Regions from separate parts of the Geobacillus sp. 47C-IIb genome, predicted to be linked through region 2. Evidence: predicted binding sites of a transcription regulator. Region 2 holds the regulator's gene; the other holds the start of a gene.
The links. Region 2 encodes NrdR, which represses ribonucleotide reductase genes. Its sites were predicted from a motif close to AACACNATATATNGTGTT; they were not measured.
Positions count from the first base shown of each region.

Region 1: the regulator NrdR is predicted to act here: its motif matches at 15,060-15,077, upstream of IC804_RS03995 (ribonucleotide reductase N-terminal alpha domain-containing protein).

Region 1 is NZ_CP061473.1:794,784-810,753, reverse strand. Features, by position in the region: gene comGA (competence type IV pilus ATPase ComGA) at 1-878, shown strand, start outside; gene comGB (competence type IV pilus assembly protein ComGB) at 875-1,903, shown strand; gene comGC (competence type IV pilus major pilin ComGC) at 1,971-2,267, shown strand; gene comGD (competence type IV pilus minor pilin ComGD) at 2,257-2,694, shown strand; gene IC804_RS04060 (competence protein ComG) at 2,678-3,004, shown strand; gene comGF (competence type IV pilus minor pilin ComGF) at 2,983-3,426, shown strand; gene comGG (competence type IV pilus minor pilin ComGG) at 3,561-3,950, shown strand; gene IC804_RS04045 (YqzE family protein) at 3,996-4,175, shown strand; gene IC804_RS04040 (YqhG family protein) at 4,252-5,046, opposite strand; gene IC804_RS04035 (DEAD/DEAH box helicase) at 5,033-6,697, opposite strand; glycine riboswitch at 6,915-7,003, shown strand; gene gcvT (glycine cleavage system aminomethyltransferase GcvT) at 7,193-8,290, shown strand; gene gcvPA (aminomethyl-transferring glycine dehydrogenase subunit GcvPA) at 8,310-9,656, shown strand; gene gcvPB (aminomethyl-transferring glycine dehydrogenase subunit GcvPB) at 9,649-11,112, shown strand; gene IC804_RS04015 (aldo/keto reductase) at 11,254-12,237, shown strand; gene IC804_RS04010 (ROK family transcriptional regulator) at 12,261-13,451, shown strand; gene IC804_RS04005 (rhodanese-like domain-containing protein) at 13,515-13,889, opposite strand; gene IC804_RS04000 (lipoate--protein ligase family protein) at 14,102-14,938, shown strand; gene IC804_RS03995 (ribonucleotide reductase N-terminal alpha domain-containing protein) at 15,201-15,970, shown strand, end outside.
Region 2 is NZ_CP061473.1:1,077,881-1,093,850, forward strand. Features, by position in the region: gene dnaI (primosomal protein DnaI) at 1-537, opposite strand, end outside; gene IC804_RS05470 (replication initiation and membrane attachment family protein) at 549-1,940, opposite strand; gene nrdR (transcriptional regulator NrdR) at 2,045-2,506, opposite strand; gene IC804_RS05480 (hypothetical protein) at 2,574-2,972, opposite strand; gene speD (adenosylmethionine decarboxylase) at 3,096-3,470, opposite strand; gene IC804_RS18820 (hypothetical protein) at 3,640-3,768, opposite strand; gene IC804_RS05490 (glyceraldehyde-3-phosphate dehydrogenase) at 3,872-4,900, opposite strand; gene coaE (dephospho-CoA kinase) at 5,017-5,622, opposite strand; gene mutM (DNA-formamidopyrimidine glycosylase) at 5,651-6,475, opposite strand; gene polA (DNA polymerase I) at 6,714-9,350, opposite strand; gene pnpS (two-component system histidine kinase PnpS) at 9,415-11,166, opposite strand; gene IC804_RS05515 (response regulator transcription factor) at 11,163-11,867, opposite strand; gene IC804_RS05520 (MaoC family dehydratase) at 12,084-12,551, opposite strand; gene mdh (malate dehydrogenase) at 12,634-13,572, opposite strand; gene icd (NADP-dependent isocitrate dehydrogenase) at 13,598-14,869, opposite strand; gene citZ (citrate synthase) at 14,941-15,970, opposite strand, start outside.

The sequences.
Region 1 (15,970 bases), 280 kb from region 2:
GCATGGATATTGGCGAACGCCGTCGTCCGCAAAGCGGCGCGATGGAAGTGAATGAGTCCGGGGAAACGGTGTATTTGCGCTTATCCACGCTGCCGACGCTTTATGATGAAAGCCTCGTCATCCGCCTTCTACCGCAGCGCTTTTCGCTGCCGCTTCGTGAACTATCCTTATTTTCCCACTCCACCGCACGATTGTTTTCCTTTATGCAGCAGCCACAAGGACTCGTGTTGCTGACCGGCCCAACCGGGTCGGGAAAGACGACGACATTGTATACGCTTCTCGACGTTTGCCAAGCGGAAAGACAACGTAACATTATCACGTTGGAAGATCCGATTGAAAAACGGAATGATCGGTTTTTGCAAGTGCAGATCAATGAAAAAGCAGGTATCACGTATGCAGCCAGCTTGAAAGCCGCTTTGCGCCATGACCCGGATGTGTTAATGGTCGGCGAGATCCGCGACCATGATACGGCAGCGATCGCCGTACGATCAGCGTTGACAGGGCACTTGGTGGTATCGACCATGCATGCTGCTGATGCAGTCGGCGCAGTGTATCGGCTCCATGAGTTCGGGGTGTCTCCCGGCGACTTGGCTGAGACGTTGCTTGCTGTTTCGGCGCAGCGTCTTGTTGAGCTTCGCTGCCCGCTATGCGGTGACAATTGCCATCCGGCTTGTCGTCGGCTTCAACGAAGACGGCGTGCTGCCGTTCATGAGCTGCTTTACGGCTCAGCGCTCCTTGATGTCATCCGTTCGCTGTCGGGGGAAGGCGAGCAACGGCTCCGCCCGCATCTGACATTAGCACGCCTTATCCGCAAAGGAATCGCGCTCGGGTATTTGCCGACTCGCGCGCTTGAACTTGTCGGAGGGGGAGAACGATGAAGAAGAAAACGTGGCCGCTTGCTGAACAAGCATTGTTTTTTGCTCGACTTGGCCGGCTGCTTGAGCGCGGCTATCCGCTCGGACAAGCGCTCGAATTTTTAGCCATCCAAGCCCCAATGAAGCGCCGGTTGGAGCTTGAACGTTGCTTGCAGCAGCTGCGGGCCGGTTTGCCGTTGTTTGCCGCCATCGAGGAGCTGCCTGTCGACCGTCTTGCTGTCAGCCTGCTCTTTTTTGCCGAAAGGCATGGCGATTTGCCGCGCGGCATGGCGGAGGCGGGGGCGGCGCTCGCACAAAAAGCGCGTTTCGGTGAACAGCTGCGCCGCTTTGGGCGCTACCCTCTTTTTCTTTTCGCTTTGCTCATCGTCATGCTACTATTGATGGAACGATGGCTGCTTCCGCAATTTGAGCGAACCGCCGCGGCGCTTTCACCTGAAAATGAACAAACTTCTCTACTTATTGCGCTCATCGCTCACGCTCCGATGGCGTTGGTCGTCATCGCTTCCTTCGCCATATTCTCCTGGCTGTTTTACGCTGTTTTCTTCCGCCGCTGGCCGATTGCCCGCCAGCTTCAGCTCTCCTTGTCCATTCCGTGGTGCGCTTCGGTTGTGAAACTGTTGGTTACGTATGTTATGGCCCGCCAGCTCGGCCGTCTTCTGCAAGCGGGGTTGTCTGTCTACGAAGCCCTCGGGGTTTTCAGTGAGCCTTTCTCTTGGCCGTTTCTACAAATGGAAGGTAAACGAATTCGTGATGGGTTGGTCAAAGGGATGCCGCTTGATCATCTCGTCAGCGTTGTCCGCTATTATGAACCGGAGCTGGCGCTTGTCATCCGCCACGGCCAGTCGAACGGCGAACTTGGCAAAGAGCTCGAACATTACGGTGAGTTTTTGCTGCAAGTGATCGAAAAGAAGCTTGAAACAGCGTTGAAGCTTGTGCAGCCACTCTTGTTGTCAGCAGTCGGGGTGCTTGTCGTCGGCATGTATTTGGCTATTTTGCTGCCGATGTTTTCGATGTTGAACGGGCTGTAAAGCTGCATAGGAATATGCGGCGGCTAAAGATGAGAGGTGAGACTGACGATATGAAGGAGGAGTTGCCATGAACGAAAAAGGGTTTACACTTATTGAAATGCTCATTGTGTTAATGGTCATTTCTGTGTTGCTGTTAGTTGCGATTCCAAACATCACAAAGCATAACGGCATGATTAACGACAAAGGATGTGAGGCGTTTTTGAGCACGGTACAGGCGCAAGTGAAGGCATATGAGATGGAGCATAACAAAATTCCAACCGTTCAACAATTGCTTGATGGCCGTTATATTAAATCGGACAAATGCCCGAACGGTCATGCGATCAAAATTAACGAGAATGGCGATGTGAGCGAAATTGGCTCGTAACGGTGGGTTTACGCTGCTTGAAATGCTAGTCGTTTTGTCGATCGTGCTTCTGTTGGCGGCACTGGCCGTCCCAGAGCTTGGTGGGATCATGCAGCAGCGTGAGGAAGCGTATATGCTGGCGCTGCTGCGAGCCGATTTGTATGGCGCTCAGCAGCATGCCATCGCCAAGCGAGGGAAAGTATCCGTGTTTTTCACCGAAGGACGCGGTGAGTATCGGGTGGTTGATGCGGAGAGTGGTCAGCAGATCGTCGTCCGCACGCTCCCGGCGCCATGGCGGTTTCAGATTGGCACGCTGCGCAATCCGGTCGTCTTTACTGATAACGGCAATATTGAACAAGGCGGGACTGTTTGGGTAAAAAGTAGCGAAAACAGTTATAAAGTGACGTTTTTGCTCGGAAAAGGGCGGTTTTATGTACAAAAAATGTAGCGGCGGATTTTTGCTCGTTGAGGCGTTGTTTGCCCTAGCATTGTTATGGACGGCGGTTGTTGTCCTCCTTCCCTTGTATATGCAAATCACACTTGAGCGAAACAATCTCGTGCTCGAGGAAAAAGCGCACCGGCTGTTAACGATCGCTTTGTATGAAGAGCCGCTTGTCGGCGAAACGGCGGTGGCAGATGGACGAACGGTGTTTCGTTTGCAGGCGCGCAACGAAGGAGGGCAGATGTGGAAAGTATGCGTGCGTTGGAACGACTACGTCGGCCGCGAGGTGGAACGGTGCGGGTACGGCAAGCGGTAGCAGGGAGAGAGTCGGGATTTACGCTTTTGGAAGCGCTGTTGGCGCTGGCGGCTGCGTTGACCGTTGCTGCGGTCATCCCGGCGCTGCTATCCGTCCGCCCGCTTGGTGCTGATGTGTCAGTTGATGGGTTTACGCACCTTGAGTGGCGTTTGTTTTTGCAGCAACTGCAAATCGAATTGCATGAAACGGAACGATGGTCGACGGACGGGGCGACGCTTTATTTGCAAAAATGGAATGGCGACAAGGTGAGCTTTTCGTTAGTAAAATCCAACATCATCCGCCAAGTGGACGGCACTGGCAACGAAACAGCACTTCGTCATGTGCGTGCTGTTTCATACAGTACGGGCATCCGTGGTCTGTTTGTGCAAGTGACAGCTACCGATGGAATAGTTTATGAAGCGTTTGTGGCGCGGGCGTTTTAGTGGGAGGATTTTTTACTGAATGGCTAGCGGCTCTTAGCAGCCGTTATACCTCCTTTCGCTCGCTTGGGCGACGAGCTGCATTGACTTTTGAGAGGAAAGGACGGAGGAACAAAGAAAGGAGTAGAAGGGGAGAGATGGGACGTCAGGACGGCGTCGTTTTTCCGCTTGTAGCGGTTGTTGCTTTGCTGCTCGCTTTTTCCGTCACGCACATCGTGCTTTTGTATGAAGTGGAACAACAGGCGGCGCATGCCGATCGACAGGCGGCCGAAGCCGATGAGCTCGTGCAGATGGCCGTGTTTGACGTGAAAGAACAAATCGCACTGTCGGATCCAACGATGACCGTGCGCGAAGGGGAATGGACGTACCCGCGCGGGACGGCTGTCTACCGTTGGGAAAAAGAAGGGGAAACGAGCGTCCGTGTCGCCTTGTCTGTCCGCTCGTCATCCGGATTTAGAAGAAGTGTCGTGTTTACGGTCATGCTTCCAGCGCTCCATATCACCGAGTGGAGCGAGCAAAACGATTAAAAAAGGAAAGAGACGGAAAAACTAAAAGGAAAAGGGGGGACTTTGATGGCGGTCAATGATTATGTCAAATTTGTCACCCAGCAGTTTGTCGCATACATGGATATGCCGAAAGAGGAACGGACACGGCGGCGAAGTGAGCGGAAACAAGAGAAGCCTCCGCTCTCTTACCGCCTGTTCGGGCTGATGCCGCTTTCGTTCCGCTTGTTGTTTCGGCGCCGCTCATGACGGACACCCGCTGGCCTTGTCGGCTGGCGGGTGTTTTTTGGTTGAAACGGCGCCAGATTGCCCGGTTATAGGGGTGTCATGAGGAGCGGGGCATTAAATAGAACAGGCCGCCGTTAATGATAGAAACGGTGATGCGCGGTTTATACTGCTTTTCAAGCGCTTCTTTTTCGATATAATAGCATTCTGGCTTTTCTTCTGTATCTTTGTAAAACTCATCAAGCAGCGCCAAATCATCGGCCCAGCGTTGGCGCGCTTCGTCGGCCCATGTGTGGTCGTCAGCGGCGATGCGGCCGCGAATATATTGTTCAAGGCGGCTGATGCCGCTTCGTGGCTTAATGAGCGGAGAAATGGTGAAGCAATAATCCGGGATTTTCGGCGTCAACCGCCGCTCACGCAGCCGTTCATGAAACGATTCGATGATTGTTCCACTGATTAGATGAAGACCAAGTGAAACGAGATCATCTTTTTTTCGGTCGCATTCATACGAAATGACAACGTTCATGCCAAGCCACGGATGAAGGGCAGCATTTCCATTGAGCGGGGACTCTGGTTCTTCGTACAGCCGGATAAAGCTGCCGCGTTTTTGGGCCGAGCGGAACAGCTGGTGCAGCCGTGGCGCTCCGAAATGAAGCCGTTCTCCTTTTAGCTTGTTCGTCTGCTCGTTTGGACGGGTGATCAGTGTCAGCTGCATCGGTTGCGGAACGCCGCCCGTCCGTTCGATGTAATGCCAATAGAACGGCCGATTCATCAGTTCTTTATCCATTTCTGCCGTCAGCTGGATCGTCATATAGTTGTCGTTTGCTTCTAAAAAGGTGCAGCCGTTCGCCGTAAAGTAACGCTCGACAAAACGGCGGATTTCATGTTGCTGCATGCCGTTCGCCCCCTTTTTTTCCGAGTTGCTCCGCCAGCTCGATCATGGCCATAATATTTTCCATTTTAATTTTCATTTCCCCTTCGCTCCGCGAATGGACGAGGGCGTCTTCAAAATAATGCTCGAGGTTGGCGAGGTTCATTTTTGCCAAAATGTCATCCAGTTCACCAACGACTCGCTCGAATAAGCGGATTTTTTCGTACAGAAGCGTTAAAATATGTTCTTCAACCGTCTGTTTGACGGCGAAATTGTAAATGTGGACATCATCCGTTTGGCCGAGCCGGTGGACGCGGCCGATCCGTTGCTCGAGGCGCATCGGATTCCACGGCAGGTCGTAGTTGATGACGTAGCGGCAAAATTGCAAGTTGATCCCTTCACCGCCCGCTTCGGTGGCGATAAACACTTGAGCATGGTTTTTAAACAGCTCTTGCATCCAGTCTTTTTTGCCGCGCCGGAAGCCGCCGCGGAACGGGACGGACGAAATGCCGTGCTGCTTTAAAAACCATTGCAAATAGAGCTGTGTCGCCCGATATTCGGTGAAAATAATCACTTTGTCATTAATGGAGCGGATGAGCTCGAGCGCTTTTTCCGCCTTTGAGTTCGTTGTGACAGCGTTGATTTTTTCAAGCACATGTTCAAGCGCTTCCGGAACTGCCCCTTCACACTTATCGATCATGTTTTTAATCGTTAAAAACAACGCTTCACGACTGCTGCACGCTTCGCGAAGGAGCGTGATAAGCGAAAACGAACCGGCGAACGATTCATGGCGGAGCGCCTTTACTGCCTCATACAGTTCGCGTTCTTCGTCTGTAAACTCGATCAACACCGGCTCGACGTGGCGTTTTGACCATTCGATCGGTGTGTCGGCACGACGGTTGCGGATCATCACTTTGTTGACGAGCGCTTTTAAATGATCGTTTGTTTGCACCGCTCGCGTTTTGCCATACGTTTTCGCAAACTGTTCGGCGTTGCCTAAATGGCCAGGTTTTAGGAGCGAGACAAGGTTGAAAATTTCTTCGATCCGGTTTTGGATTGGCGTTGCTGTCAGCAGCAAACAAAACTTCTTTTTTAAATTTTGCACAAACTCGTAGTTTTTCGTTTTGTTGTTTTTTAATTTGTGCGCCTCATCGATGATGATCATATCATACGGCTGCTCGTAAATGATGTCGCGGTGCGGCGGTTTTTTCGCTGTATCGATCGATGAGACGACGATGTCGCATTGTTCCCATACATAGCTCTTTTTTTGCTGGACGGCCGGGATGAAAAACTTTTCGTTCAGCTCTTTCACCCATTGTGAAACAAGGGAGGCGGGAACGAGAATGAGCGCTTTTTTGACAAGACCGCGAATCATGTATTCTTTGAGGACGAGCCCCGCTTCAATCGTTTTGCCAAGACCCACTTCATCGGCCAAAATCGCTTTGCCATTCATCTCTTCGACGACGCGGCGCGCCACTTCAAGCTGGTGCGGCAGAATCGTTAAATGCGGCAAATGTTTCGGTGCCTGCAAGCCGTTAAATTCCGGCACGCTTAAATGATGGGCGGCCTCTAACGCTAACTCGTACATTTCCCAGCTCGCCCATGGACCGTCTTTTTCGACGCGCTCAAGAAACTCCTCCTTCCATGTTTCGTCCATTTTTATCTCGATGTCCATGGCCATCCCCTTCCCTTGTTACGAATATTTGTGTGGATGATAGGTTATATGTTAAACAAAATAAGAACAATTTTGTATTTAATTCCTATGAAAGTTCGATTATTTTCTATTGCCCTTTTTATGTGGTTAATGGTAGTATAAATTTAGAACATTCTTATGAATGATTGATAAGGGCGTTTTTAGTATGCCCGCTTTGGAAAAATTTATGAATCGGCGGATGACGGCAAGGGGAGAGACTACGGAATGTAGCGCCGAAGGAGCAAGCGGAAACGCGAATCTCTCAGGCAAAAAGACTCTTGCTTGACGCAGCTCTGGAGAGCGTCTGCCCATAGGCGGACCACCCAAGAGGAAACCGCTCGGCCAGCGTCAACGGCTAATGGCTGTGTCGATCGATGGTCGACGGGAAACTTTCAGGTGCCAGGACAGAGCCCCCTTTTATATAAAGGGTGGAGTCTGTCCTTTTTTTGCGTCACAGATTAAAAAGGAGGGAATCGGATGCTGAAGCGCACGCCACTTTTTCCGGTATATGCCCGTTACGGCGCCAAGACAGTTGAATTTGGCGGCTGGGAAATGCCGGTGCAATTTTCAAGCATCAAGGAAGAACACAATGCTGTAAGAACGCGCGCCGGGCTGTTTGATGTTTCCCATATGGGGGAAATCATCGTCCGCGGCGGTGGCAGTCTCCCTTTTTTGCAAAAACTGATGACGAACGATGTCGCTAAGCTGCGGCCGGGACGGGTGCAATATACGCTCATGTGTGATGAAAGCGCTGGCACCGTTGATGACTTGTTGATTTATCAAAAAGGGGAAGACGACTATTTGCTTGTCGTCAACGCTGCAAATACGGAAAAAGATTTTGCGTGGCTAAGCGAGCACGCAGATGGTGACGTCGAACTCGAGGATGTGTCGGCGGAAACGGCGTTGCTTGCTTTGCAAGGGCCAGCTGCCGAACGCGTGCTGCAAAAATTGACCGATATGGATTTGTCGGCGCTGCGTCCGTTTTCGTTCCAAGATGGTGTGGAAGTGGCCAGCGTAAAGACGCTCGTTTCCCGTACCGGCTATACCGGTGAGGACGGGTTTGAACTATACTGTCAAGCGGAAGATGCCATTACTTTATGGGAGGCTATCTTGACAGCTGGAGCTGAGGACGGCGTCCTCCCGTGCGGGTTAGGGGCGCGTGACACGCTCCGCTTTGAAGCGTGTTTGCCGCTTTACGGCCAAGAACTCTCAGCAACGATCTCGCCGCTTGAAGCCGGGCTCGGCTTTGCCGTCAAAACGGAAAAAGAGCCGCCATTTATCGGCCAAGCCGTGCTGAAGCAGCAAAAAGAAGCTGGGCCGCCGCGTCGGCTTGTCGGCATCGAGATGATCGATAAAGGCATTCCGCGCCACGGTTACCGCGTGTTTGCCGCCGGCGAAGAAGCTGGCTTCGTCACAACCGGCACGCAGTCGCCGACGTTGAAAAAAAACATCGGTCTAGCTCTTGTCAAAGCGGAAGTGGCTGCGATTGGCCAAGAAGTAGAAGTGGACATCCGTGGCAAACGATTGAAAGCAACCATTGTACCGACCCCGTTTTACAAGCGGGCCAAGTCATAAGTAAGGGGGAAGGAAAACTGTGCTCCACCGTTATTTGCCGATGACGGAAGAAGACAAACAAGAGATGTTGAAGACGATCGGTGTTGCCTCGATCGATGAGCTGTTCGCTGACATTCCGGAACAAGTCCGCTTCCGCGGTGAACTGAATGTGAAACGGGCAAAATCGGAACCGGAACTGTGGAAAGAGTTAAGTGCGCTGGCGGACAAAAACGCTAATGCGAGACAATATGTTTCTTTTTTAGGTGCTGGGGTGTACGATCATTATATTCCAGCCGTCGTCGACCATGTTTTAATGCGTTCCGAGTTTTACACGGCGTATACGCCGTACCAGCCGGAAATTTCGCAAGGCGAGCTGCAGGCCATTTTCGAATTCCAAACGATGGTGTGCGAGCTGACCGGCATGGACGTCGCCAACTCGTCGATGTATGACGGCGGCACGGCGCTTGCAGAAGCAGTGCTGCTGAGCGCGGCCCATACGAAGCGCCGCAAAGTGCTTATCTCTAACGCCGTCCATCCGCAATATCGTGAAGTCGTGCGCACGTATGCGAACGGACAGCGGCTTGAGGTGAAAGAAATTCCGTATAACGGCGGTGTCATTGATCTTGAGGTGCTTGCAGCCGAAATGGGAGACGATGTGGCGTGCGTTGTAATCCAATATCCAAACTTTTTCGGCCAGATTGAGCCGCTTAAAGCGATTGAGCCGCTCGTCCATGAAAAGAAGAGTTTATTTGTTGTTGCTAGCAATCCGCTCGCCCTTGGTGTTTTGACCCCGCCTGGGGAGTTTGGGGCCGACATCGTCGTCGGTGATATGCAGCCGTTTGGTATCCCGATGCAATTTGGAGGTCCACACTGCGGTTATTTTGCCGTCAAAGCGCCGCTCATGCGGAAGATTCCGGGGCGTCTTGTCGGGCAGACGACCGACGAGGAAGGTCGCCGTGGATTTGTGTTGACGTTGCAGGCACGTGAACAGCATATACGTCGCGATAAAGCGACATCGAACATTTGTTCAAACCAAGCGTTAAACGCCTTGGCTGCTTCAGTGGCGCTCTCGGCGCTCGGCAAGCGGGGGGTGAAAGAGATGGCGACGATGAACATGCAAAAGGCGCATTATGCGAAAAGCGAGCTCCAAAAACGCGGCTTATTATCGCCATTTGCCGGCCCGTTTTTTAACGAGTTTGTCATCCGGCTCAACCAGCCGGTCGATGATGTCAACGCCCGCCTGCGGCAAAAAGGGATCATCGGCGGCTATAATCTCGGCTTCGATTATCCGGAGCTTGCCAACCATATGCTCGTTGCTGTCACAGAACTGCGGACGAAGGAAGAAATCGATCGGTTTGTAAACGAATTGGGGGATGGCCATGCATAACGATCAACCGCTCATTTTCGAACGAAGCAAGCCAGGACGAATTGCCTACAGCTTACCGACACTTGACGTTCCTGCTGTTGATGTAAGCGAGCTTGTGCCGGCTGATTATCTTCGCACTGAGGAGCCGGAGCTGCCGGAAGTGTCAGAATTGGACTTAATGCGCCATTATACCGCGCTCTCCAAGCGGAACCACGGCGTCGATTCAGGATTTTACCCGCTCGGGTCGTGCACGATGAAATACAATCCGAAAATCAATGAAAATGTCGCCCGTCTCGCCGGGTTTGCTCACATCCATCCGCTGCAGCCGGAGGAAACGGTGCAAGGGGCGCTTGAACTCATGTACGACTTGCAAGAGCACTTAAAAGAAATTACCGGAATGGATGCAGTTACGCTGCAACCGGCGGCTGGCGCTCACGGCGAGTGGACCGGGCTGATGATGATCCGTGCCTATCACGAAGCAAACGGCGATTTCGGACGGACGAAAGTGATCGTTCCTGACTCGGCGCACGGCACGAATCCGGCGTCGGCAACGGTTGCCGGCTTTGAAACAGTTACGGTTCGCTCGACTGCTGATGGACTTGTTGACTTAGAGGACTTAAAGCGCGTTGTCGGCCCGGATACAGCGGCGCTTATGCTCACAAACCCGAACACACTCGGGCTGTTTGAAGAGCAGATCGTCGAAATGGCAGAAATCGTCCATGAGGCGGGCGGCAAGCTGTATTATGACGGCGCGAACTTAAACGCCATTCTTGGTAAGGCGCGACCAGGTGATATGGGCTTTGACGTCGTCCATTTGAACTTGCATAAAACGTTTACCGGCCCGCACGGCGGCGGGGGCCCAGGTTCTGGTCCGGTCGGGGTGAAAGCTGACCTCATCCCGTTTTTGCCGAAGCCGGTCATTGCCAAAGGAGAAAACGGCTATTATCTCGATGACGATCGCCCGCAATCGATCGGACGTGTCAAGCCGTTTTACGGCAACTTCGGGATCAATGTCCGGGCGTACACGTACATCCGCTCGATGGGGCCGGACGGCTTAAAAGCGGTGAGCGAATACGCCGTCTTAAACGCCAACTATATGATGCGTCGACTTGCCGACTATTACGATTTGCCGTATAACCGCCATTGCAAGCACGAGTTCGTTCTCTCCGGCAAACGGCAAAAGAAGCTTGGAGTCAGAACGTTGGATATAGCAAAGCGGCTGCTGGATTTTGGCTTCCATCCGCCGACGATTTACTTCCCGCTCATCGTTGAAGAGTGCATGATGATCGAACCGACTGAGACCGAATCGAAAGAAACGCTTGACGCGTTTATCGATGCGATGATTCAAATTGCCAAGGAAGCGGAAGAAACTCCGGAAATCGTCCAAGAAGCGCCGCATACGACTGTTGTTAAACGGCTCGATGAAACGACTGCGGCCCGCAAGCCGATTTTGCGCTATCAAAAAACGAAAAACTAATACCGATAAGCGGCTCGTCCAAAAATGGGCGGGCCGTTTCGTTTAGCCCGGCTGCGCCGCTATTGCAGCGTTGACAGAAAAGTTTAGTTAGTTTATCATATAAACTAATGGCGGTGATCCATGAATAAGGGGGAGTGAGACATGCAATACCGGCAGTTAGGAAGTACCGACCTTCGAGTGAGCGAACTCAGCTTCGGTACGTGGGCGATCGGCGGCTCATGGGGGAAAGTCGACGATCAAGAATCGTTGCGCGCCCTCGCCTACGCCATTGAGCAGGGGGTTAACTTTTTTGATACGGCTGATGTGTACGGCAACGGCCATAGCGAGGAGCTGTTGGCGAAGGCGACAAAAGGGAAGGAAGACCGCATCTACATAGCAACGAAGTTTTGTCGCGCCGGCGATATCCATGACCCAAACAACTATTCCGAAGCGTCCGTGCGCGCATATTGTGAGGCAAGCTTAAAACGGCTCGGCCGCGAGACGATTGATTTGTATCAAATTCATTGCCCGCCGTTTTCCATTTTAAAGCAAGGCGCCGTGTTTGAAGTGTTAGAGAAGTTAAAGCAGGAAGGAAAAATCCGCTATTACGGCGTCAGCGTTGAAACGATAGAAGAAGGGCTGTACGTCATCGAGCATTCGCAGGCAAGCGCGCTGCAAGTCATCTTCAACATTTTGCGGCAAAAGCCGCTCGAGCGTCTGCTTCCGGAAGCGAAACGGCGCGGCGTCGGCATTTTGGTCCGCCTTCCGCTCGCCAGCGGACTGCTGACTGGTAAGTTCACGAAGCAAACGACGTTTGCTGAGGATGATCACCGCCATTTCAACCGCAACGGTGAACAGTTTAATGTAGGGGAAACGTTCGGCGGCTTGGAGTTTGAAAAAGGGGTGGAGCTCGCCGACAAGCTGCGTTGGATTGCCGATGGGCGCGGCAGCATGGCGAAAGCGGCGCTCCGATGGGTCATTGACCATGAAGAAGTGACGTGCGCCATTCCAGGATTTAAAACGGTGAAACAAGTCGAAGAAAACTTGGCGGCGTTGGCGGTGCCATCGTTCAGTGAAGAAGAAATGGCGCGGCTTCGCCAGTTTTACGAGACTGAAGTGCATCCGCACATTCGCGGGGCATACTAAACGAAAAAAGGATGACTAGTCACGTGCGGACAGGAAACATTACTCTTGTCAAAAAAATGAATAAACAGCTTGTGTTGAAATTGATTCGCGACCAACATCCGATTTCACGCGCCGACATTGCGAAAATAACCGGATTGAACAAAGCGACCGTTTCCGCTCTCGTCGATGAACTCATTGACGAGCATTTGGTCCACGAAAGTGGAATCGGCGTTTCGACTGGCGGCCGACGCCCGCTGATGCTTCGCTTTAACGCCGACGCCGGCTCGCTCATCGGCGTTGAGCTTGGCGTCAATTATTTATATGCTGTTTTGACGAACTTAAATGCCGAAATCATTTGGGAGCAGCGGCGTTCGTTCCGCCCAGAGGAGGGGCAGGAGGCGATTGTGAGTGAGATGGTCGAACTGATTGAGGCGGCTATCCGTCGAGCGCCAGCAACGCCGTACGGTGTGATGGGGATCGGGATCGGTGTCCCTGGCATCGTTCACACAGAAAGCGGGACGGTCATTTTCGCGCCGAACTTGCGCTGGGGCGATGTGTCACTTGCCTCGGCTTTGCAAAAACAGTGGCCGCAATATCCGGTCATCGTCGAAAATGAGGCAAAGCTGGCGGCGCTCGGAGAAAAATGGTTCGGCGCCGGCAAGGAGTTTGCCCATTTTGTTTATATTAGCGCCGGCATTGGCATCGGCGCCGGTGTCGTCCTTCATCATCAGCTGTATCGAGGGGTGAACGGGCTGGCGGGTGAAATCGGCCATCATACGATCGACTTAAACGGTGTCCGCTGCAACTGCGGCAACATCGGCTGCTGGGAAATGTACGCGTCGCAAAAATATATTGAACGCCGTTTGGCGGAAGAGGGACGTGTAGAGTGGCTTGACGACCGCTTTTCCATCGCCGCGATGGCGTTGGCGGCCGAAAGCGATGACCAGCTGGCGCGTATTTTGGAAGAAACGGGCCGCTATCTCGGTATCGGGCTGCTGCAGGTGATTTATGCGTACAACCCAGAGGCAGTCATTATCGGCGGTCCGCTCGCCAGCGCCGGTGATTATATACTCCGAGCAGCGCGCAAAGAAGTGGAAGAGCGCATTCTCGTTAAAAATGAAAATGAGCCGTACATGATTGTCTCGGAGCTGAAAGAAAAAAGTTGCGCCATTGGCGCAGCCGCATCGGTATTAGAGGCGGTCGTTCTGCCGCCGGAATTTGAATCGTCGCTTTAATCGCTGCAAGCGAAAAGAGGCGTTCTGCTTTTTTCTAGCAGAGCGCCTCTTTTTTTGCAATAGCTAGGAATTTTTCTTTACTTTCCCCGTCCATTTTTTAAATCCGCCTTTTAAATGGTACAAATTGCGGTATCCTTTTCGGTAAAGCATTTGTGCGGCCCGCCCGCTGCGCAGCCCGTTTTGGCAATATAAATAAATGGGCTGGTCTTTGCGGAGTTCTTTCATACGCATACGCAGCTGAGTGAGCGGAATGTTGCGCGCCCCTAAAATATGTCCACCCGCGAATTCATCCGGTTCACGGACATCGATTAATTGCGCTTTTCGATAGCCGGCGCGGAACTCTTCTTCCGTCAATGCTTTGACAATTCTCCGTTGCCACAAATAGGTGATGACGGAATATACGAGGATTGCGCCAAGAATAATAAGCAATGCTTCCACCCGTTAGGCCTCCTTTCCCTTCGTCCACTATTCCTATTATATAGAGTTGTCTCCTAGAAGCAAAGTGTTTTCATAATGTCATTTTTCTTCCCTTAGCCGGCGTTGTTTGCTAAACTAGTAAAGGTGACAGAGAAGGCGGCCTAATCCGCCTTGCGGACAAGCCGCTGTAACGCCCTATATCGCATGCTCGAAATCGTAGAGAAGGTGAAACGATGGCAAAAGAAGTGTGGCGCTTTATCGATTCCGGCGACTGTTCGCCGTCGTTTAATATGGCGCTTGATGAGGCGCTCTTGGATTGGCACAGCGCGGGGAAAATTCCGCCGACGGTCCGCTTTTACGGTTGGAATCCGCCGACATTGTCAATCGGCTATTTTCAAAAAGTGGAGAAAGAAATTGATTTAGAGGCGGTGAAAAGGCACGGCCTTGGCTTTGTCCGCCGTCCGACCGGGGGGCGCGGTGTCTTGCATGACAAAGAATTAACGTACAGCGTGATCGTGTCAGAATCGCACCCGGACATGCCGCAGACAGTGACGGAAGCGTACCGTGTCATTTCCCAAGGCATTTTGGAAGGATTTCGCTTCCTTGGGCTTGACGCGTATTTTGCCGTGCCAAAAACCGAAGAAGAAAAAGCGGATTTGCGCAGCCCGCGTTCAGCCGTTTGCTTTGACGCACCATCATGGTACGAACTCGTTGTCGAAGGACGAAAAGTGGCCGGTAGTGCACAAACGCGTCAAAAAGGCGTCATCTTGCAGCACGGCTCGATTTTGCTTGATTTGGACGAAGACTTGCTGTTCAGCTTGTTTAAATATCCGAATGAGCGGGTGAAAGAGCGGCTGCAGCGCAATTTTAAAAACAAGGCGGTCGCGATCAACGAGCTGACGGAGCGAACGGTAACGATTGAGGAAGCGAAAGAGGCGTTTTACAAAGGGTTTGAAAAAGGTTTGGACATCTTGTTGGAGCCATATACGCTGACGGCTGAAGAGTTGGCGTATGTCGAGGAGCTGGCGCGGACAAAGTACGAAAGCGATGAATGGAACTTTAAGCGCTAAGCAGCAATGTGGAAAATCATTCATTTTCCGGCAAAAACGGCATCATCCATCTGGTTTTCTCCGCTTTTCGCCGTTTTTTGCCTTTTTTTCTGCTTGACAAAAATGAAATCATTTGTTCTAAATCACAATATATAGTATGATTTTCTTTAAAAATCATACTATATATTGTTTTTTTCTGTTTTGTATGGTAAGGTAGAGAAGACAGGACAACTTTGCCAAAACGTGAGAGATTATATAAAAGAGGAGAGATAGGAGAATGACGGTGGCGTCGTCCGAAAAAATGAAAATTAATATTGAGAAGCTAAACGAGGATATTCGTTTGTTTCCGCAAGTGCATCCGATTACGCCGGACATGCACATCACTCATAAAGGCGTGTCCCGTCTAGTAATGCTTGACCGGTATTCGTTTAAGGATACGGAAAAGCTGACGTTGGCGCCGGGCGATTTTGTCGTATTGACGATCAAGGAGGATCCGAAATTTCCAGCCCGTGGTCTCGGCTTTATTGTCGATATCGACTGGGACGCGAAAAAAGCGCGCGTGTTGATTGATGATGAATACCGGCATGTGCTTGAAGGCGAGGAGGCAGAAACGGGCATTGTGCTCCGCTCGCTTGACATTATCGACAAGCCGCTGGAAATTTTTTATGAACAAATCGCGAAACGGAACGCAACTGGGCTGGCTGCTGTAGAGAAAACAGAGGAAAAGCGCAACGAGTGGTTCCAAAAATTTTATGAGGAACTCTCGAGCATGAACTTTGTCCCGGCCGGGCGCGTGTTGTACGGAGCGGGTTCGGGCAAGGAAGTGACGTATTTTAACTGCTATGTGATGCCGTTTGTGAAAGATTCGCGGGAAGGCATTTCCGAACACCGAAAGCAGGTAATGGAAATTATGAGCCGCGGCGGCGGGGTTGGCACGAACGGTTCGACATTGCGGCCACGCCATACGCTCGCGCGCGGGGTAAACGGTAAATCATCTGGATCGGTTTCTTGGCTTGATGATATTGCCAAACTGACCCACCTTGTTGAGCAAGG
Region 2 (15,970 bases):
GCCAAGCAAATACGTTTTGCCGACGCCAAACGATCCGTGCAAATATAACCCTTTCATTTTTTTTCCTGGCTGGTATTCTGTCACAAACTTCTCGGCGAACTTGATCGCTTTAATCCGCCCATTATCGCTAAGATCAATATCAGACAGCGAGGCGTGCAAAATTTCACGCGGTACGAACATGCTTTGAATCAGCGATTCTTGCTGTCTTCGCTCGTCATCCTGCACCTTTTTCGGGCAGCGGTCATACTCGGTGTCAATCCGTCCACCGGTGACCACCAAATTCGGACGGTATCCCGGCAGCATGTTCGGGCATTGCTCGAGCCCTGGGCATTGGCGGCAGTGCTGGCTTTGCTCAATAAATTCATACAGCTTCATCAAACTGCGGTCAACCATGTCGTTTGACAACTGCCGCTCGTGTGCCCGCAAAAACGGCTGCACGTCCGGATGTGTCAAAATATAGGTCCTCATTTGTTCATAACGCTGCTTAAACCCTTGGTTGCCAAGCAACCGCTGCAACAAGTGGTTTACTCGTTCCATTGCTTTTACACCTACGATCCATCACGATATTTTTTCAGCCGTTCTTCAAGCTCTTTGCGCGCCTGTTCCACATCAAAATCGTCATCGTCCGGTTGACTGTAATCCATCTTCAGCCAGTCAGGAACAATTTCTGTGCGCACGACTTTTCGCACTGGCCGTGCCCCTTTTTCTTTTTCATTCGCCCACTGTTGGTATGTTTTTGCTTCCTCTTTGGCTAACTCCATGGCCTCTTTGACCGTCCGCACTTTTTTGCGCGCCCAATGACTGGCGATTTTTTCGACATATTTTTTTGATAGTTTCATATTCGTCCGCAGCATAACGTAATAAATCAACACGTTGACAACACCAGGAAGAAGCTGCTGCTGAAACATAACGTCTTCAATCAACTGCAAATCCCCTAGCGACGGTTCAGCACCACCTGAAATTTCTTTCAACAGCTGACGTGGAGAAATCGTTTCGAGCTGCTTCATCAGCTGCTCTTCCTTCGTGCGTGGTTCAACATTCTCCATCGTCCGATGGGCGAGCGGCTGCACCCGCTCGACAAGCCGCGGTGCAGCACCGCCATGCTCAAGCTCATACCATTCACGCGCCGCTTGACGCAGCGCATCAATATCGATATGGTAAGCGGGATCGATGACACCAAGAACGATTTTTTGCATTTCAAGCGGCGGAATGCCGTATAAAAATGCCAACTTTTTAATTGCTTCTTTCACTTTTGCCGTCACTGCTCGACGCGGCACCAATTGTTTCGACAGTCCAGCAAAAAACAGTTCAAAATCAAACACGTCGTCATCGAGCGTATACGATGCCCCGTCCCGCCCAATATGCACCTTTCCGTCCGGCGGCTCGAGTTCATGTCCGGCTTCTTCGCTAAAACCGGCGACGATTTGTTCAGCTTGGACGGCTGAAAAGACGTCAGAAAACGAACGTGTCACTCGGGTAAACTTCGTCTCGTCAATCGAGGGACGGGCAAAAAACTCGTTCAGTTGGGCAAACAAATGGCGACCGACTTGCCGATACAAAAAGACACCGAGCATTTCGTCGCGGAAAAACTGATCGGGCGCCAGCGGCGGACGCAATTCATAAAGAAACTGTTTCGGCTCTTCCGTTTCCCAAACACGGACGTATGTATTCAACAGTCCGATTCCTTCAAGTTTGAGCCGTTCACTATAAATGTCCGGCAGCCCGCATTGCATAAGCGCCATCAGCCGATGGTGAGTCGCTTCCCGGCCGCCGAGCAGCTCAAGTTCCCCCCAAAGCGTCATATAAAGCGCGAGCGCGCGATAGCCAATGAGCGGCTGATAGAGCATTGTCAACACTTTTCGATCCACATCATGCAATACTCCACGGCTTTGTACCATGTACCGGTCGACGGCAATCAGTTCTTTCCAATGATGTTCCATCGTCCCAACCTTCCATTTCGTCGTATTCGTTTCAACCCGCCTCTCTCCTTTCCTGCCCGAAAAAACGTTGAAAAAAGGGCTTGCTGCCTAACGCGAAAGCCCTTTTACCGCTGTCCTTTTTTAATCAACTCTTTTAGTTCTTCAATAAATACATTAATATCTTTAAACTGGCGATAGACGGAAGCAAAACGGACATAAGCCACTTCATCGATGCGCGACAGCCGTTCCATGACCATTTCACCGATCGTTTCGCTTTTCACTTCCGATACGCCTTGATTACGCAACTCTCGTTCGATTTCTTGCGTCACTTTTTCCAGTTCTTCCAACGCCACCGGCCGTTTTTCACACGCTTTAATCAAGCCACGCAAAATTTTTTCCCGGCTGAATTCTTCGCGCGTCCCTTCTTTTTTCACGACAATGAGCGGCGGCTCCTCGATCCGCTCAAACGTCGTAAACCGATAATGGCACCGTTCACACTCCCGCCGACGACGGATCGAACGGCCTTCCTCGGCTGGACGCGAATCAAGCACGCGCGTGCCTTGATGATGGCATGACGGACACCGCATAACATTCACTCCGTTTGTCTTCTTATTTTCTATCATACCGGAATGGAGAAAAGCAGACAAGCCATAGTTAGCCGTTTAACCCGGAGCCGATATACGGCAGACGGGCATCAAGCTTCCGGTACAATTCGAGGATCACTGCCCGGCTGGAGCCAAAATCAAACGGCAACACCTTCGTCTCCGTCGTCACTGAAAAGTCGACCGCTGTTTCAAACGGACGAACCGAAACGACGGTAGCAACAATAAACAACTTTTTGCCCCGCCGTGTCTGAGCACAAAGCTCGCCTCGCTCCTCGGAAACGGAAAGCAGCTCGGCGTTAGGTAACGACGAAAGCAGCTCTTTGACTGCTTCGATGACAGCACGGTTGGTCGCCTTGTAATAATGGCTGCGCAGCTCGGAATCTTCATGGGTTTCCCGCGTTTCACAATGGTTCGTCAACGCATACTTCAACTTCTTCCACACGCTCATAGCCACGTCTCCCTAGTCGTTCTTTTTCTTCCATCATACCATGATTTTCACCGCTGTTGTACCGTCGAAGAATAAAAAAAGGAGCGTTCCGCTTACGCTCCTTTCGGTTCCGTCGTTATGGAATTACAGCGCGTGCGCCTTTTTCACTTCGATTGGACGCATGCCGCGCGGAAGTTCAATCGTTTCTCGCGTTTGTGCGCCGAGCTGTTCTGCGATGTAGTCAGCGGCAATCGTCGGGTCTAAATGGCCGCATGTATACACATCAATACTCGCATAGCCATGTTCAGGGAACGTGTGAATTGTTAAATGAGATTCCGAAATAATGACAACTCCGCTTACGCCTTGTGGAGCGAATTTATGGAACGCGACTTCACGAATTTCCGCCCCTGATTTTAGTGCGGCGTCAACAAATGTTTTTTCAATAAAATCGATATCATTCAGTTTGTCAAAGTCGCATCCCCAGAGTTCCGAGATAACGTGACGACCCATCGTATCCATGCAAAGAATCCCCCTTTTAACCAATTTTCTCAAATAAAAAACAGATTGTCGTTTGCAAAATGGCATGTATAACTACCACGGGGGAAAGTTAGTCCTAAGAGGTCCTAACCCTTTAAGTAGTCACATTACCTTTGCCGTTAAGAAGTTCACGAGACATAGTATACTTTGTTTAGGGGTTTTTTGCAACAGCCTTTTTTAATTTTTTTACATGAGAAAAACAAGAAACGCCCAAGCCGCTCAACATCGGCTTGGACGCTTTTTGGAAACGGATTGGATAAGCCTTGCGGCGAATGTTCAAGCAACCAGTCAGCGAACGCCCTCCTACGTACCATCACACTGAGAAGCGGGGATACCTTGACTCAAGGTGATAAAATAACGCCGGCGGATGGCCGGCGAAGTGGTTACGCATTGACGTGAAGATGTTCGTTCATCTTAGCAGCGACAAGATGCGCTAAGTCGACGACGCGGCACGAATAGCCCCATTCGTTGTCATACCAAGCGAGCACTTTCACTTTCCGTCCATCGATCACCATCGTCGACAAACCATCAATGATCGCTGAATGCGGATTCGTGTTGAAGTCGATCGACACAAGCGGTTCCATCGTGAATTCTAAAATTCCTTTCAGCGGTCCGTTAGCCGCGCGAAGCAACGCCTCGTTCACTTCATCAATTGTCACATCCCGTTTGACATCGACGACCAAATCGACAAGCGAGACGTTTGGCGTCGGGACGCGCAGCGCCATGCCGTGAAGTTTTCCTTTCAAATGCGGTAACACTAAGCCAAGCGCTTTCGCCGCCCCAGTCGTCGTCGGAATGATCGATTGTGCGCATGAGCGGGCGCGGCGCAAATCTTTATGCGGATTGTCAATATTTTTTTGGTCGTTCGTATAGGCGTGAACGGTCGTCATCAGCCCATTTTCAATTCCGAACGCCTCATCAAGCACTTTCACGACAGGAGCGAGACAGTTCGTCGTGCACGAAGCGTTCGAAATGATGAAATGACGTTCGATATCAAGCATCTGTTCGTTGACGCCAACGACGATTGTGACATCCTCATTTTTGCCCGGAGCGGTTAAAATGACACGCTTCGCCCCAGCGTCTAAGTGGAGGCTCGCTTTCTCACGAGAATTAAATTTTCCAGTTGCTTCAATGACGATATCGATATCAAGCTCTTTCCACGGCAGTTGCTGCGGATCGCGCGAGTTCAATAGCTTCACTTTTTTTCCGTTGACAAGCAGGCCGTCTTCTAAGGCGGTGACGTCCCCGTCAAATTTGCCGTGGTTCGAGTCGTATTTCACTAAATGGGCTAACGTTTCGGGCGGATAGCTGGCATTGACCGCCACAATATCGAGATCAGGAGAATTGATGGCTCTCCGGAAAACCATCCGTCCAATTCGTCCGAATCCGTTAATCGCCACTTTCGCCTTCATTCACCTTGTTCTCCTCTCATATATGTTATACTATTTATCGCAATCTGTATAAATAGTATATCATATTTTTCAAGAATGTGGAGAGCAAAATGACAAAAAACAAACAAAAAAGACGCCTATTTTTCCAAGGCGTCCCATTGTTGCAAAATCGACAATAACTGTCGACGCGTCTGTTCCACCGTTCCGTTATTGTCGATAACTGCATCAGCACGTTTTACTTTTTCTTCGAGCGGCCACTGAGCGCGGATGCGGGCGATCGCTTCCTCCTCGGTGAAGCCGTTTCGCGCCATGAGGCGACGAAGCTGAACGTCATCATCAACGTAAACGACGAGCACTTTATCAACCCAATCGGTCAGTCCGCTTTCAAATAAGAGAGGAATATCCAAGACGACCGTTTTTGCTCCGGAACGAATGAGCTCCTCTTTTTCCGCAAGCATTTTCCGGCGCACAGCCGGATGGACGATGGCGTTCAGCTTTTTCCGCTCTTGTTCGTTGTTAAAGACGATCGCTCCGAGTTTTGCCCGGTCGATCTCGCCGTTCATCTGCAAAATGTCCGGACCGAAGGTAGCGACGATTTGTCGATACGCCTCTTCTCCTGGTTCAACGACAGCTCGCGCCGCCTCATCCGCGTCAATGACCGGAAGGCCGAGTTCGCGCATCATGGCACTGACCGTACTTTTCCCGCTCGCGATTCCCCCAGTCAACCCGATGGTTACTGCCATTTGATTTCTCTCCTTTTTCGTTTGTCGCCTACCGCTGACAGTGCGGGCAATAGTGCGTGCCGCGGCCGGCGACGACCGTTTTTTCAATCGGGGTTCCGCACCGTTTGCACGGCTCCCCTTTGCGGCCATATACGAACAAGCTATGTTGGAACGTGCCCGTTTCCCCTTGCGTGTTGACGTACGTTCGCACCGTGCTTCCCCCCTTCATGATGGCCTCACCGATGGTGGCGACCATCTGTTCATGCAGCCGCTTGATTTCTTCGTCTGTCAGTGAAGCGGCCTGCCGCTCGGGAAGAATGCCAGCGCGAAACAGTGATTCATCGACGTAAATGTTGCCAAATCCAGCGACGACGGTTTGGTCAAGCAGCAACGCTTTCACAGTCCGTTTCGTTTTCGCGGCCCGCTCCGCCAATACGGCTGGAGAAAACGCCGGGGAAAGCGGCTCCGGCCCCAATTGATCAAGCGGCGGCTGGCGGTCTCCCTCCTCCTTGGCATACACATGCATCGTTCCGAACTTGCGCACATCGCGATAACGGAGCTCACTATCGTCAGTGAAGCGGAACACGACGTGCGTGTGCGGGTCAAGCGGTTCGTGTGCATCAGCAACGGTGTAACGCCCTTCCATGCGCAAATGGGAAACAAGCATATCTTGGTCAAACAAAAACTTCAAAAATTTCCCTCGCCGATCGATGCCGCGCACCGTCTGTCCAACAAGCCTTGCGGCAAATGCCTCCGGATCTTGTGGATGACGAATGATGTTCGGCCAAAAAATTTGCACATCCCCGACCGTTTTGCCAACAATAAGCGGCAGCAACGTGCGGCGGATCGTTTCCACTTCCGGCAATTCTGGCATCACGTTCCCTCCTTTCTTTGCTCGTTTGCCTGTACAATCACAAAATGCAGGCTGGCCGGGCAGAGAGCCTTTTTCTTCCCTGTCGTTCACCGGCGTCCCGACTCAAGCCAAGACGACTTCTCTTTGTTGATGTCGACTTGCCCCGCAACCGGGCAAAAGCTTTTTCCCATTCGCATCAGCCCGGCTGGGAGAAGTTCTTTTTCTATGATTGGCCGGCCCGTTTCCGCCCCCGTACCCCTTATTTGGCATCATACCATGTTGGGCCGTAATGGTAGTCGACTTTCAGCGGCACGCGGAGCGTAACGGCCTGCTCCATCACTTCCGGAACAAGCTCACATAATCGCTCAATTTCCTCTTTTGGCGCTTCCAAAATGAGCTCGTCATGCACTTGCAGCAAAAGACGAGCCTGAAGCTGCTCTTCTTTCAGCCGTGCCGCTAAATCAATCATCGCTTTTTTAATAATGTCAGCGGCGCTTCCTTGAATTGGCGTGTTCATGGCCGTCCGCTCTGCAAAACTGCGGACGTTGAAATTGCGGCTTGTAATATCAGGCAAATAGCGGCGCCGATGCAACAGCGTTGTCACATATCCTTTCTGTTTCGCTTCTTGCACAATGTTTTCCATATACTGCTTTACGCCCGGAAAGCTGGCGAAGTAACGTTCGATAAATTCGGCAGCTTCTTTGCGCGTAATGTTCAAGTTTTGCGCCAATCCGTAATCGCTAATTCCGTAAACGATACCGAAGTTAACGGCCTTTGCCTGGCGGCGCATGTTGGCCGTGACTTCCTCTTCGCTCACATGGAAAATGTCCATCGCCGTTTTTGTGTGAATATCCAAATCGCGTTGGAACGCTTCAATTAGATTGTCGTCATCGGCGATATGGGCGAGGACGCGCAATTCAATTTGTGAGTAATCGGCGGCGAAAATGAGCCAGTCCGGCTCTGACGGGACGAACGCTTGGCGGATTTTCCGCCCCTCTTCGAGCCGAATCGGAATGTTTTGCAAGTTCGGCTCGGCCGAGCTGAGCCGCCCAGTTTGCGTCAGCGCTTGGTTGAACATCGTATGCACTTTGCCGGTATCAGGGCGCACAACTTTCAACAATCCTTCAATATACGTTGATTGCAGTTTGCCAAGCTGGCGGTAATGCAAAATGTTTTCGACGATTTCATGATGCGGCGCAAGCTTCTCAAGCACATCAGCCGAAGTCGAATAGCCTGTTTTCGTCTTCTTCAGCACCGGTAGCTGCAGCTTTTCAAATAAAATGACTCCGAGCTGTTTTGGTGAGTTAATGTTGAACTCTTGGCCGGCTAGCTCGTAAATGCGCTGCTCGATGGCACGCAGTTGTTCGGCGAGCTCCGAACCCATCTGTTCAAGCCGCTTTGTATCCACGTTCACCCCAGTGAATTCCATTTCAGCCAAAATCGCCGCCAGCGGCTGCTCAAGCTTCGTTAATAATTGATCTTGTTCGTTGTTCCGCAAATCGTCCATAAACGGCTGCTCAAGCGCCCAAATGGCTGCCGCTTTGCGAACGAGATGCTCAGCAAGCGTCTGTTCGTCCGGCAGCGACCGCTTGGCGCCTTTGCCATAGACCGCTTCATCCGACCGCACCGCTTCATATTGTTTCATTTTCGCCACCGCAGCGATATCGCCGGCATCTTGAGCCGGATTGAGCAAATAGGCAGCGAGCAATAAATCAAAGGCGACGCCGCGAAGCTCAATTCCTTTCCACTTTAAGGCAACGACTGCCCGCTTGGCGTCAAACATGCTTTTTTTCTTCGTTTCATCGGCAAGCCATGCTAAAAATTGCGAATCAGCCAGCGCGGTCTCCGGGCGCATAAAAAATCGCCCATGCTCGTTCACTAGTGCGATTCCGACAATCGGGGCATCGTGGTAGTTTTCTTCCATCACCTCAACGACAAGCGCTGCCTTGTCGGCAAGCATCTCTTCGGTAATGACGTCAACGATGGCAAACTCCATCTCCTCAAGCGGTTTCTCCCCTTCGGCTGCCGGCGCGGCCATTTTTTCCAAGAACGACTGAAACCCGAGTTCTTTAAATAACGCGATGACTTTTTCGCGGTCTTGTCCTTCGTAGACGATGTCATCTAACGACAGCTCAACCGGGGCGTCGCGGCAAATGGACGCCAGCTGTTTGCTCAAGAGAGCTAAATCCCGGTGTTGGCGCAAGTTTTCTTTCAGTTTTTCCCCTTTCACCTCATCGATCGATGCGAGCACATTTTCCACCGTACCAAATTGCTTCAGCAGCTTGACCGCCGTTTTTTCCCCGATGCCGGGCACGCCCGGGATGTTGTCGGATTTATCGCCCATCAATCCTTTTAAATCCACTATTTGCTCCGGAGTCAGGCCGTATTTTTCGTGAACGGTCTCTGGCGTATACGGCTCAATGTCGGTAATCCCTTTTTTCGTAATATCGACCGTCACATGACGGGAGGCGAGCTGGGTTAAATCGCGGTCGCCGGAAATGATTTTCACTTCAAACCCTTCTTGCTCAGCGCGGGCAGCGAGCGTCCCGATAATATCGTCCGCTTCGTAATGATCAAGTTCATAAGCGGGAATGCGGTACGCTTTTAATAACTCGCGCAACAGCGGAAACTGCTCGGACAGTTCCGGGGGAGTTTGTTGCCGTCCGCCTTTATACTCTTGAAACGTTTCATGCCGGAACGTCGTTTTTCCGGCGTCAAACGCTACAAGTAAATGGGTCGGTTGTTCTTCCGCCAAAATTTTGTTCAACATCATCGTAAACCCGTAAACCGCATTCGTATGAATGCCTTTGTCGTTATGCAAAAGTGGCAAGGCAAAAAAGGCGCGGTATGCCACGCTGTTGCCATCAATTAAGACGAGTTTTTTCTTCAATCTCATCCCTCCTCGAACGCTCCTTGTTCTATTGTACCATGCAAACCGCTTCTCATAAAAAAGAAGCCGGCTACCGCTCCGGCTTTGGAAAATGGATCGTAAACACTGTGCCGCGCCCCACTTCGCTTGCTACTGTAATATAGCCGTGATGAGCCTCCACCAAATGTTTGACGATCGAAAGGCCTAGGCCTGTTCCGCCGGAATCACGACTGCGCGCTTTGTCAATGCGATAAAAGCGCTCAAAAATACGAGGAATTTCCTTCTCCTCGATACCAATACCGGTATCTTTCACATGAATGAGCACTTCCTTCTCTTTTTCTTCCGCTTCGACGGCGACTTGTCCATGTTCTGGCGTATAAGCGAGAGCGTTGGCAAGCAAGTTAATCAAAATCTGCTTCAACCGATTTCGATCGCCGCGGATGACAAGCCCGGGCAACGCCTCAACGCGCAAGTCAATTTGCTTTTCCTCCGCCTTTTGACGAAACACGGCTGCCGCCTCGGCAATCACTTCGGCCACGTCCACGTCTTCGAGCTGCAATTGAAATCCGTGCTGCTCAATTTTTGACAAATCAAGCAATTCTTCAACGAGTGTTTGCAGCCGCTCGCTTTCCTTTAAAATGATCGTCAAAAAATGCTCTAACGCCTCTTCGTCTTTCATCGCTCCGTCAAGCAGCGTCTCGGCAAACCCTTTAATGGAGGTGACCGGCGTTTTCAGCTCGTGTGAAACGTTGGCGACAAAGTCTTTGCGAATTTGCTCCAGACGCTTCAATTCCGTAATGTCATGGAACACTACGACGATCCCTTTCCACTCGGCATTCGTTCCGATAATCGGAGCGCCGTATACATCAAAATGCTTCCGCTCAATGCCAATCGTCAACCGCATGTGCCGGCGCATCGCCGTTTCGGTGATAAAAATATCGTCGATCAATTTGATGATGTCACGGTGCGGCAACACATCGGCATATGGACGGTACAAGCAATCGGACGAATCAAGATGAAAATACGTTTGGAACGCGCGGTTGATCAAATGGATATGCCCGCGATGGTCGATAAACAACAAGCCGCTGCCGACATTTTCGATAAGCGTATGGAGCCGGTCGGTTTGGATTTCCCGCGCCCGGCTCATTTCCTGCAAGTTGCGGGCAAGCCGGTTGATCGAACGGACAAGCATGCCGGCTTCTTTATACTCGCCATCGGGAACCCTGGCAGCATAATTGCCTTTTTCGAGCTCAAACGCCACTTTTGTGGCCGCCTCAATCGGCCTCATATATTGGTTGGCGATTTTCCAGCCCAAAGCGACAATAACGATGAGCGCCATGCCGAGGCTGCTCACGAGCACTCCCCAAATTTGCTGACTCACTTTTTTCAGCGAACTCGTCGGCGTGCTTAAAATGACATACCCGCCTCGCTCGCTGCCGTGCCCGTACGGGGCAATATAGTAGTACACATCGTTCGCTTTTTCGATCACCGAAAAGCGAGGGAACTGCTTTTTACGCAAAATGGTGCGGATAATGCGCTCGTGGTCTTCGTCGCTGATCGCCGCGATGCGCCCGCTGTCAAACTGCAACCGCTGGTGTCGATCAAGCACAGTGATGCGCGACGACAGCTCATCCCCCATTTCCTTCAAATCGAGGCGAATTCGCTCAAGTGGTTCGTTTTCAAGCAAAATGGCGAGCGCTTTTGCCTCCTTTTCCATCCGTTTGTTCATCGTCTCAGCATAAAAGTCTTTCAGCAATTGACCGAGCAAAAGGCCAAGGGCGATCAAGACGGTGACAATAAGTGTTACGAGCCAAAACAGCAACCGGTTGCGGAAGCTATTCATACCCGCCTCGGTTCCTCCAATTTATAGCCGAGACCGCGCACCGTTTTAATGTATACTGGCTTTTTCGTATCTTCCTCAATTTTCTCGCGCAAATGGCTGATATGGACATCGACAATGCGTGTATCGCCGGCAAAATCGTAGTTCCATACCGCGCTGAGGAGTTGATCGCGCGTCAACACCCGCCCTTTATGCCGCGCTAAGTGAAGGAGCAACTCAAATTCTTTCGGCGTCAGCTCAAGCGGCTTGTCGCCGACTGTCGCTTCGTAACGCTCTGGGAAAATCTCCAGCTCGCCGATGACAAGTCGTTCGCTCGGTTCAGCGGCCGGTTGAGCAAGATCCGTGCGGCGCAAAATCGCCTTCACACGCGCAACGACTTCGCGAGGGCTGAACGGTTTCGTCATGTAATCATCTGCGCCAAGCTCAAGGCCGAGCACCTTGTCAAATTCATCGTCCCGTGCCGTCAACATTAAAATCGGCGTCATGATTTGCTGCTGGCGAAGCCGTTTGCATACTTCGACACCGTCAAGCTTTGGCAGCATCAAGTCCAAAATGATCAGCGCCGGCTGCTCAAACGCCACTTTCTCCAGCGCCTCTTCGCCGTCATAGGCGGCTACGACTTGAAAACCGGCTTTCTCCAAATTGTAAGACAAAAGAGTCACAATCGGCTGCTCGTCATCGACAACTAAAATTTTTTTGCCCATGCCACGCCTCCATCTCGTCCAATGTTTCTCATTTTTATCATACCATAACTCACGCTTTTACTCGGCAAAAAATGAAAGAGGCTGTTCTTCCAACGGTCGGTTCACCCGTGAAGAACAGCCCCTGGCATTTGGTTTGCCTCTTTGACAGAAGATAAATATCGTTTGCTACCAAGAATGATACGGCCTAGAAAAACAGTCCTAGCGACGCCTTTTTTATCAAAAATTTTCTAGCACACGGCCATCGAAGCGCGGAAGTGCGTGCGGCGGACAGACGGACAACGTGCCATCAAGCACCGTCTCCGCACCGCGCGTCGCTGTCACGTTCAATGTGACACAATGCCCCGCCTCATCCACCTCTGCCACTTCAAGCAAAAATTCGAGCGTTTCATAATGATACACCGGACGGAGAAAACGAAGATCCTGCCGCGTAATGTAGCTTCCCGGACCCGGCAAATATTTGGAGACTGCTGACGTAATCATCCCCGTCAACATGACGGTCGGAACGATCGGCTTCCCGAGCGGTGTTTGTGAGGCGTAGTCATGCTGAATGTAAAGCGGATTCGCATCATCGGTCAGCCCGAGATAAAGAAGCAAATCTTTATCTTCAATGGCCGCCTGGAAGACAAGCTTTTCTCCAGGTTGGATTTCCCTGATTGTTCTCCCCAACTTCCGTTTTTTTAACACGTTCCCACCCCCTTGATTTGGAAAACGCTTTCAAAATGAAGGTGCAAAAATTCGGGACAACGCCCGAATTTTTGCCTTGCGGTTATTCTAATACGCGCATGACGTTTTTGACCGACTCAACCGATTTGGCGAGTGCCGCTTTTTCATCCTCGGTCAGCTCGAGCTCAATCACTTTCTCGATGCCGTTGCCACCTAGGATCGTTGGCACCCCCAAATAAATGCCTTCATAGCCGTATTCGCCTTCAAGGTAGGCGATCGCCGGCAAAATGCGGCGTTGATCTTTGACAATCGCCTCGACCATTTCGGCAAGCGAGGCAGCCGGCGCATAGTAGGCGCTGCCATTGCCAAGCAGGTTGACGATTTCGCCGCCGCCTTTGCGCGTCCGCTCAACGATGGCGTCAAGACGGTCTTTTGGAATAAGTTTTTCAAGCGGAATGCCGCCGGCGTACGAGTAGCGGACGAGCGGCACCATGTCATCGCCATGGCCGCCCAACACAAACCCGGTGACGTCTTTCACCGAAATGTTCAGCTCCTGGGCGACGAACGTACGGAAGCGTGCCGTATCGAGGACGCCCGATTGACCGATGACGCGGTTTTTCGGGAATCCGGATTCCTTAAAGACCGTATACGTCATCGCATCGACTGGGTTCGTCAAGACGATGATGTAGCAGTTTGGCGAGTATTTGACGACTTCTTTCGTCACTTGTTTCATGATTTTTTGGTTTGTCGTCACTAAGTCGTCGCGGCTCATTCCCGGCTTGCGGGCGATGCCGGCCGTAATGACGACGATGTCAGAATCAGCCGTGTCAGCGTAATCCGACGTACCGACGATGTTCGCGTCAAAGCCGAGTACCGGGCTTGACTCGAGCATATCGAGCGCTTTCCCTTTCGTCGGGTTCTCAAGCTGCGGAATGTCGACAAGCACGATGTCGCCAAGCTCTTTTTGCGCCAAAAGGAACGCCGTCGTCGCTCCCGTAAATCCGGCGCCAATGACCGAAATTTTTTTCCGTTTCATCGCCATCGTTTGCCATCCCCTTCGTTAAAGGTTAGTCCATATTGCGGATGAGCGCATCAGCAAATTCCGAACATTTCACTTCGGTTGCCCCTTCCATCAGACGGGCGAAATCGTACGTGACCACTTTGGACGCGATCGTTTTTTCCATTGCTTGAATGATCAATTGAGCTGCTTCGTTCCAGCCGAGATGCTCAAACATCATGACGCCGGACAAAATAACCGACGACGGATTGACTTTGTCCAAACCAGCATATTTCGGCGCCGTGCCGTGCGTCGCTTCGAAAATGGCGTGACCGGTTTCATAGTTGATGTTCGCTCCTGGTGCGATGCCGATACCGCCGACTTGGGCTGCGAGTGCATCGGAAATGTAATCGCCATTTAAGTTCATCGTCGCGATGACATCAAATTCGCGCGGACGCGTCAAAATTTGCTGCAGGAAGATGTCGGCGATGGCGTCTTTAATGATGATTTTACCGGTCGCTTCCGCGTCAGCAAGCGCTTTGTTCGCCGCTTCTTTTCCTTCTGCTTCAACGATCCGGTCATATTGTGCCCACGTGAACACTTTGTCGCCGAACTCTTGTTCAGCCAGCTCATAACCCCAGTTTTTAAACGCCCCTTCAGTGAACTTCATAATGTTCCCTTTATGGACGAGCGTAACCGACTTGCGGCCGTGTTCGATCGCATAGTTGATTGCCGCGCGCACGAGCCGTTTCGTTCCTTCTTCAGAAATCGGTTTGATGCCGATACCGGACGTTTCCGGGAAGCGGATTTTGCGCACGCCCATTTCGTTTTGCAAAAAGTCAATCACTTTTTTCACTTCTGGGGTCCCTTTTGCATACTCAATACCGGCGTAAATGTCTTCCGTATTTTCGCGGAAAATGACCATGTCGGTATCTTCCGGACGTTTTACCGGCGACGGAACACCTTGGAAGTAACGAACCGGACGCAGGCAGACGAACAAGTCCAGCTCTTGGCGGAGCGCAACGTTCAACGAACGGATGCCACCGCCAACCGGCGTCGTCAACGGCCCTTTAATAGCGATTATGTATTCGCGGATCGTCTCAAGCGTTTCATCTGGAAGCCAGTTGCCCGTCAGCTTGTACGCTTTTTCACCAGCAAGCACTTCCTTCCAGACGATTTTCTTCTCGCCTTTGTACGCTTTTTCAACGGCTGCTTCGAGCACGCGCGAAGCGGCTGCCCAAATGTCCGGACCCGTTCCGTCCCCTTCAATGAACGGGATGATCGGGTTGTTTGGAACGTTGAGAACACCATTGGTGACAGTAATTTTTTCCCCTTGCGTCACGAGTAAAACCCCCAATGCCATTTTTTATTGAAAAGGCGTGAAGGTTGGCCTTCAGCGCCTTGTCCACTTGTTTAACCGCGCTGTTCAATCGGCACGTACACTTGCTTGCTCGGGCCGGTGTACTCCGCACGCGGACGGATGAGACGGTTGTTGTCATATTGCTCTAAAATGTGGGCTAACCATCCCGATGTCCGGCTGACGGCAAAAATCGGCGTAAATAAATCATGGTCGATTCCTAAACAATGGTAAACCGAGGCGGAATAAAAGTCAACGTTCGGCGGCAACGCTTTTTCCGATGTGACGATTTCTTCAATCTTCGTCGACATTTCATACCAGTGCGGTTCACCAACAAGCTTCGTCAGTTTTTCCGACATTTTTTTCAAATGCTTGGCGCGCGGGTCGCCTTTCCGGTAGACGCGGTGGCCAAACCCCATAATTTTCTCTTTATTGGCCAGTTTTCCGCGGATGTACGGCTCAACGTTGTCGATCGTGCCGATTTCCGTCAACATTTTCATGACCGCTTCGTTCGCCCCGCCGTGAAGCGGCCCTTTCAAGGCGCCGATCGCTGCAGTAATGCCAGAATAAATGTCCGACAGCGTTGCCACGCAGACACGCGCCGTGAACGTCGATGCGTTCAGCTCATGGTCAGCATGCAGCACGAGTGCCTTGTTGAACGCTTCCTCCGCAATTTCATTCGGCTCCTCACCGGTGAGCATATACAAGAAATTCGCAGCAAAGCTTAAATCTTTGCGCGGCGCAACCGGTTCCAATCCTTTGCGCACGCGGGCAAATGCGGTGACGATCGTCGGGATTTTCGCCTGCAGGCGGATTGCTTTCCGGTAGTTTGCCTCTTTCGTCATAACATCCGCCTCTTCATCATACAGGCCGAGGAGCGAAATCGCCGTGCGCAACGCGGCCATCGGATGCACTTTATCGATCGGGTATAATTTAAAATGCTCAATGATTTCGTTCGGAATCTCCGCATTCTCTGCAAGCTGCTGTTTCAGTTCCGCCAGCTGCTCTTTTGTTGGCAGCACCCGATGCCAAAGCAAATAAATGACCTCTTCGAAGGAAGCGTTTTCGGCTAAATCATCAATGTTA